Regions from separate parts of the Caballeronia sp. PC1 genome, predicted to be linked through region 2. Evidence: riboswitches for the same ligand, from Rfam matches in the RefSeq annotation. Region 2 holds a riboswitch; the other holds the start of a gene.
The links. A riboswitch is a leader RNA that binds a small molecule or an ion and turns the genes downstream of it on or off. The one in region 2 is predicted to bind manganese.
Positions count from the first base shown of each region.

Region 1: another riboswitch for manganese. It lies ahead of LY284_RS12095 (sodium:calcium antiporter); the one in region 2 lies ahead of mntP (manganese efflux pump MntP).

Region 1 is NZ_JAJUBH010000001.1:2,531,078-2,534,479, forward strand. Features, by position in the region: gene LY284_RS12090 (hypothetical protein) at 1-175, opposite strand, end outside; gene LY284_RS12095 (sodium:calcium antiporter) at 202-1,212, opposite strand; yybP-ykoY riboswitch at 1,302-1,479, opposite strand; gene LY284_RS12100 (ABC transporter substrate-binding protein) at 1,660-3,255, shown strand; gene LY284_RS12105 (MBL fold metallo-hydrolase) at 3,260-3,402, opposite strand, start outside.
Region 2 is NZ_JAJUBH010000003.1:396,162-399,563, reverse strand. Features, by position in the region: gene LY284_RS26435 (glucose/quinate/shikimate family membrane-bound PQQ-dependent dehydrogenase) at 1-300, shown strand, start outside; gene LY284_RS38790 (hypothetical protein) at 324-458, opposite strand; gene LY284_RS26430 (hypothetical protein) at 612-1,088, shown strand; gene LY284_RS26425 (ester cyclase) at 1,085-1,531, opposite strand; yybP-ykoY riboswitch at 1,631-1,801, shown strand; gene mntP (manganese efflux pump MntP) at 1,811-2,380, shown strand; gene alr (alanine racemase) at 2,502-3,402, shown strand, end outside.

The DNA.
Region 1 (3,402 bases), on a different contig from region 2:
AAGGCGGGAAACCGCCCCAGTTTCGGCAAATGACGCTGCCTGCGGAAGCCCAAGGCGAGATCATGCGGCGCGTGTCTAAAGTTTTCTTTCTCCGCGCCGATAAACCAGCAAAGAACAACAACGCGCCGATCTGTCGGCGCGCTGCTTCGCTCTCAATGCCCGTTTCGACGGGCATTCTTCTTTCCAGCTTTCGGCGCGGCTTCAGCGCGTCAGGGTCAGCACGAGATACGCGCAGTACAGCACGCCATTCCCCAGCAGCGCCCACAGCACGACCCCATTCGCCTTCGCATTGCACCTGAGCCACGCCGCCGCCGCGAGCGTGATCAGCACGCCCGTCAGCACTTCGATGCGCGGCTCCCACGGCGTCAGCATGATGCCGATCGCCGGCAGCAGCGTCCCCTGAAAGACCATCGCGCCGGTAATGTTGCCGAACGCGAGCGTGTCCTTCCCCCTTCGCGCCCAGAGAATGCTGTTCACCTTCTCCGGCAGCTCGGTCGCAATCGGAATGATGATGAGCGACAGCAACAACGCCGAAATGCCCAGCGCCTGCGACACGCCCTCGACCCCGTGAATGAAGCCCTTCGCGCCGCCCACGAGCAGCGCGATACCCACCACGAACTGCAACATGATCGAGCCGAACGACGTCCGCAATCCGAGCCGCGACGCAAACAGCGCCTCGGGCGCTTCCGTGCCGTGCCCGCCCTCGACGAGCTGCGCCGAGGCCCTGAACGTCGCAATCACATACACGATGTAAAGCGCGACGAGACCGACCGCAAACATCGCGCGCACCTGCCACGCATGATGCGGCACGAACATCGCGGCGCAGGCGATCAGAAACGCGATCAGGAAAAAGTTGAGATCGCGCACGAAGCCGCTGCGCTCCGGCATGATCCGGCCGTGCAAGCCGCGCGACTTGAGAATCGCGACCGTCATCAGGCAGGTGGAAAGCGTGGCGAGCATGAGCGGCGCGCCGAGGATCGCGCCGACGCCGATTTCCTCGTTGACCGCACGGCTGGGCGTGCCGCCGAGCAACGCGATGATCGGCACGGTCGTCTCCGGCAAGGCCGTGCCGACCGCCGCGAACAGCGATCCGGTCACGCCTTCGGATATGCCGAGCCGCTCGCCGAGATGTTCGAGCGCGTTCGTGAAAAGCTCCGACGCGATCAGAATGATCACGAGCATGAGCGCAAGTTCGATAAAGAGCATCGTCATGCGGCGCCTCGCATCGAAAAAAGCGATGGGCGCGCAGGCGTGCGCGAACGACAGGAATGTTGTAGTTGTGGGGACACGGATGATTCCACGGCCGGACGTCGAGCGAACCACGATGCGCCACGCGCCGTCCGGCCAAGAACGACGTTGCGCATCGATGGTCTCGCCAAACCGGTCCGGTCGAACGCGCCACGGCAGCAGAGCCGAGGATGTTGACGCGTTCTCCTTCGCACGCGAAGGAAGGCTACTCCCCAAAGACGGCGCAAGTTTAGCCCGATGCGCCTCGTTTCGGCAAGCCGCGCGGGTGCGATTCGCGCGTCGCATAAGCGTATGCCGATCGAATCGTTGTCGCGGACGGATGCATTCGCTACCCTAGCCGCGCCGGGCGCGCCGCTTGCTGCGCATGCGCCACTTTATCCACGAACAAGAATGAAGATCACGGGAGATCTCATGCGTTTGAAAATTCTCGCCACGGCGACAGCGCTTGCATGCCTCGCCGCGCCGATGCTGGCGATGTCCAAGCCGCTCACGGTCTGCACCGAATCGAGCCCGGACGGCTTCGATGTCGTGCAGTTCAATTCGCTCGTGACGACGAACGCCTCCGCGGACGTCGTCTTCAACACGCTCGTCTCCTACGACGAAGCCGCGAAGAAAGTCGCGCCCTCGCTCGCCGAAAAGTGGGACGTGAGCGCCGACGGCCTGACTTACACCTTCCATCTGCGTCCGAACGTTCAGTTCCAGACGACCGACTACTTCAAGCCGACGCGGCCGCTTTCCGCCGACGATGTCGTCTTCACGTTCGAACGCATGCTGTCCGACAGCAATCCGTGGCACAAGATCGCGGGCGCGAGCGGCTTTCCGCACGCGCAGTCGATGGGCCTCGTGAAGCTCATCAAGGCCGTGACGAAAGTCGATGACCGCACCGTGAAATTCGAGCTGAACGAGCCGAACGCGACCTTCGTGCCGATCCTCACGATGGGCTTCGCATCGATCTACTCATCGGAATACGCGGACAAGCTGCTGAAGGCGAACCAGCAAACCGATCTGAACAGCAAGCCGATCGGCACCGGTCCGTTCGTGCTCAAGAGCTACACGAAGGATTCGATCATTCGCTACGACGTCAATCCGTCGTACTGGGGCACGAAACCGAAGGTCGATCGCCTGATCTACGCGATCACGCCCGATGCCGCCGTGCGCGCGCAGAAGATCAAGGCGGGCGAATGCCAGATTGCGCTGTCGCCGAAGCCGCAGGACGTCATCGACGCGAAGAAGGACACGTCGCTGAAAGTCAGCGAAGCGCCCGCGTTCATGACGGCGTTCGTCGCGCTCAACACGCAAAAGAAGCCGCTCGACAATCCGAAGGTGCGTCAGGCGATCAACATGGCGTTCGATCGCACGACGTATATGAAGACCGTGTTCGACAACACGGGCACGGCCGCCGTGAATCCGTACCCGCCGAATACGTGGAGCTACGACAAGAACATCGCGGCGTACAAGTATTCCGCGAATGACGCGAAGAAGCTGCTCGCCGACGCGGGCTTTCCAAATGGCTTCGACACGACCATCTGGGTGCGTCCGAACGGCAGCGTGCTCAATCCCAATCCGAAGGCCGGCGCGGAGTTGCTGCAGGCCGATCTCGCGAAGATCGGCGTGAAGGCGCAGGTGAAGATCATCGAATGGGGCGAGCTGATCAAAGAGGCGAAGCAAGGTCAGCACGACATGCTGTTCATGGGCTGGGCCGGCGACAACGGCGACCCGGACAACTACATGTCGCCGCTCTTCAGTTGCAACGCGGTGAAGTCGGGCATCAACTTCGCGCGCTTTTGCGATCCGCAACTCGACAAGCTCATTGCCGACGGCAAGGCCACCGCGGATGTCGCGCAACGCACGAAGGCGTATGTCGATGCACAGAAGATCATCCACGATCAGGCGCTGTGGATTCCGCTCGTGTATCCGACAGCGGCCGCGCTTACGCGTGCGAACGTCAGCGGCTATAGCGTGAGTCCGTTCGGGCGCGTGAACTTCGGCGGCGTGTCGGTTCAGTGAGCGATCAGGCCGGCGAGAAGCGGATCACGCCGTCATCGCCGGTCTTGCGCTTGAAGGTTCCATCGAGCCAGAGCAGATTCAGATGCGCGAGCGCTTCGCCGAGCGCGAACGTCATCTGATGAATGTCGAGCTTGCGCTTGAACATGA
Region 2 (3,402 bases):
ATCCGCGACAGCGCGCCCCTGCCGATTCCCATGCCACTCGGGGTGCCGAGTCTCGGCGGGACGATGGTGACGGCGGGCGGCGTCGCATTCCTCACAGGCACGCTCGATCAATACGTGCGTGCCTACGATGTGCGCGACGGCAAGAAGCTGTGGGAGGCGCGTCTGCCGGCGGGCGGACAGGCCACGCCGATGAGCTATGCCGATGCGAGCGGCAAGCAGTACGTGCTCGTGACGGCGGGCGGTCATGGCTCGCTCGGCACGAAGGCGGGCGATTACGTGATCGCCTACACGTTGCAATGAAGCGCGGGGGCCTTCGTCGTGCTTTACGCGCGGCGGTAGGCTTCAGCCATCAGGGCGCTGACTTTCGCGCGTGCGGCCAGGGCGTCGCGCGCGGCGCTTTGCAGCTTGGCGGCGATGAACGAAACGAAAGCGATAGGGGTGGCGGCGATGATGCCCATGAGCGAACTCCTGACTAGGGTAACTAACTAGGTAATAACCCTAGGTTAGCATATTCGACGCATTGCAACAAATTCCTTTCGGGAAATGGACTATGCGCGCGGGCGAATCGTCGATGCGCTATATTTATGCATATATAGCGCATCGACCGTTTCATGCTGACGCAAACCATCGAATCCTCCAGCCGTGAGTCCGCCGGCGTCGGCTACGGCGCGACCATCATCACCGTCAAGGCGGCGCGCGATCACGAGCGCGCCGAATCGATACGCGATCTCGTCGATGCGCATCGGCGCTTGCACGGCAGCGTGCTGCGCTTTTTATCCCTTTTCGACGGTGGACGCGCCCGCATCGCGCGAAGCGCGCCGCAATCGCTCGAAGCGTTGGCCGGGCTGCTGGAAGAGAAAGCGCGGGCGGCGGGATTCGGCCGCATGCGTGAGCTGAGCGCGGCCGTGCAATCGGCGCGGGTGGCCGCCCGTCAGCGCGAGTTGCTTTTCTTCGACTCCTTCGGCACCGATACGCCCGCGTTGCGCGAGGCCGCGTGCGCGCTGGAGCGCCTCGACGCGACGCTCGTCGGACTATGCGTGGAGCATGTTCTGCGCGTGAACGCGAAAAGCGCCACGCGCCGCGGCTAGACCGGCGGATCGATCTTCTGCGGCACGGCGTCGAGTTGCCGGAACACGCTGAGCCAGTCTTCGAGATGCCAGGTCTTCGACACGCGGCCGTCGCGCAGTTCATGGAACGAATGGATCGCGAAGCGGATCGGCTTTTTTGTCGCGGCAATGCCCATCAGCGGGCCGGACTGTGTGCCGCTCACTTCCGCGCGCGTGCCCACGCGGTTGTCCTGCACCAGCATGTCGAGAATCTGGATGCGCATGTCGGGCAGCGCGCTCGCGAGATCTTTGAAGATGGGGATCATCTGATCGGGGCCATGCCGTTGTCCGGGCGGCTCGGGAAGGTATTCCCAGTCGGGCGTGACGGCCTCGCGCAAGAGCGCGACGTCCTGCGTGGCAAACGCGCGATAGAGACGCTCGACCGCTTCGCGCGCGGCCGGCTGGGTCAGATGGGCTGCCTGCATGGTGCCTCCTTGGAAACGGTGAGGGCGCGGCACTGCGGATTCACTCTATCCCAATGGGCCTGCGAGCGCAGGAACGGCCGCGCAGCCGTGTTAAGCTCACGTTTCTTCGCTGGGGAGTAGCCGGCTTTTCCGCACCGGAAAAGCGCTCATGTCAACACGCTCGGCCGTTCAGGTCGTGGCATGAGCAGCCGTCACAGGTTGGCAAGACCATCGACAGAATTCGCGACCGGTCGGGCGCGCGTTCTGTCGTTCCATCTTGCCCGACCAGAGCGCTACTCGATGAACCTCGCATCCACGATATTCCTTGCTTTCGCCATGTCCACCGACGCCTTCGCCGCCGCGGTCGGCAAGGGCGCGAGCCTGCACAAGCCCCGCATCGCGGAAGCGCTGAAGACCGGCGTGATCTTTGGCGTGATCGAAGCGCTGACGCCGCTCGCTGGCTGGGCGCTCGGCAAGGCGGCCGCGCAATACGTGACCGCCTGGGATCACTGGATCGCGTTCGGGCTGCTCGGCCTGCTCGGCGCGCGCATGATCCGCGAGGGCTTCGGCGCGCCGAGTCACGAGGAGGAAAAGCCCAACTCGCATTCGTTCTGGGTGCTGGCGCTGACGGGCTTTGCGACCAGCATCGATGCGATGGCGGTCGGCGCGGGCCTCGCGTTCATCGACGTCGATATCTTCTCGACCGCCGCGACCATCGGCTTCGCGACCATGCTGATGGTGACGATCGGCGTGATGGTCGGCAGGATCGTCGGCGCGACGATCGGCAAGCGCGCGGAGATTGCGGGCGGGGTGATGCTGATCGGCGTCGGCAGCGTCATTCTGGCCGAGCATCTCGGCTATCTGAGCTGACGGCGAAGGGCGGCGAATCAGGCGTATCGACTGAAAATTGGCGGAAAAATATTAACAACCACTGCCATTGAATCGATACGATCGGTCAATCCACTGCCTATTGACTGAAATACAGATCGCCATGCCACGTCCGATTTCCGCGCGCATCCATCTCGATGCCATTCGTCACAATCTCCGGGTCGTCAAACGCACCGCGCCGTCTTCGCGCGTGTGGTCCGTCATCAAGGCGAATGCGTACGGTCATGGCATCGAGCGCATCTATCCGGCGCTCGCGGAGGCCGACGGCATCGCGCTGCTCGATCTCGACGAAGCCGTGCGCGTGCGGGAACTGGGCTGGACGAAGCCCGTTCTGCTGCTCGAAGGCGTGTTCGAACCGAGGGATGTCGAGACGGCGGACCGGCATCGGCTGACCGTTACCGTGCATTGCGACGAGCAGCTTGCCATGCTCGAAGCCGCGCGGCCGCGCGAGCGCATCGATATCCAGTTGAAAATGAACTCCGGCATGAACCGGCTCGGCTTCCGGCCGGGCGAGTTCGAGCGCGCGTGGCGGCGCGCGTCGGCAATCGGGTCGATCGGCGCCATCGGTCTGATGAGCCATTTCGCGAACGCGGACGACGGCGCCATCGACTGGCAAATCGACGCATTCGACGCCGTCACGCGCGATCTGCCCGGCACGCGCTCGCTGGCCAATTCGGCGGCGGTGCTATGGCATCCGCGCGCGCATCGCGACTGGGTGCGGCCCGGAACGATCCTGTACGGTGCATCGCCGACGGGCTGCGCGCGCCATATCGAAGACGCCGGTCTGCGCGCCGCGATGACGCTGTCGAGCCGCATCATTGGCGTGCAGACGCTTACGCCCGGCGAAACCATCGGCTATGGCCGCACGTTCGCCGCGGATCGCCCGATGAAGATCGGCGTGGTCGCATGCGGCTACGCGGACGGCTATCCGCGCCACGCGCCCGCAGGCACGCCCATCGCGGTGGACGGCGTGCGCACGCGCATCGTCGGACGGGTGTCGATGG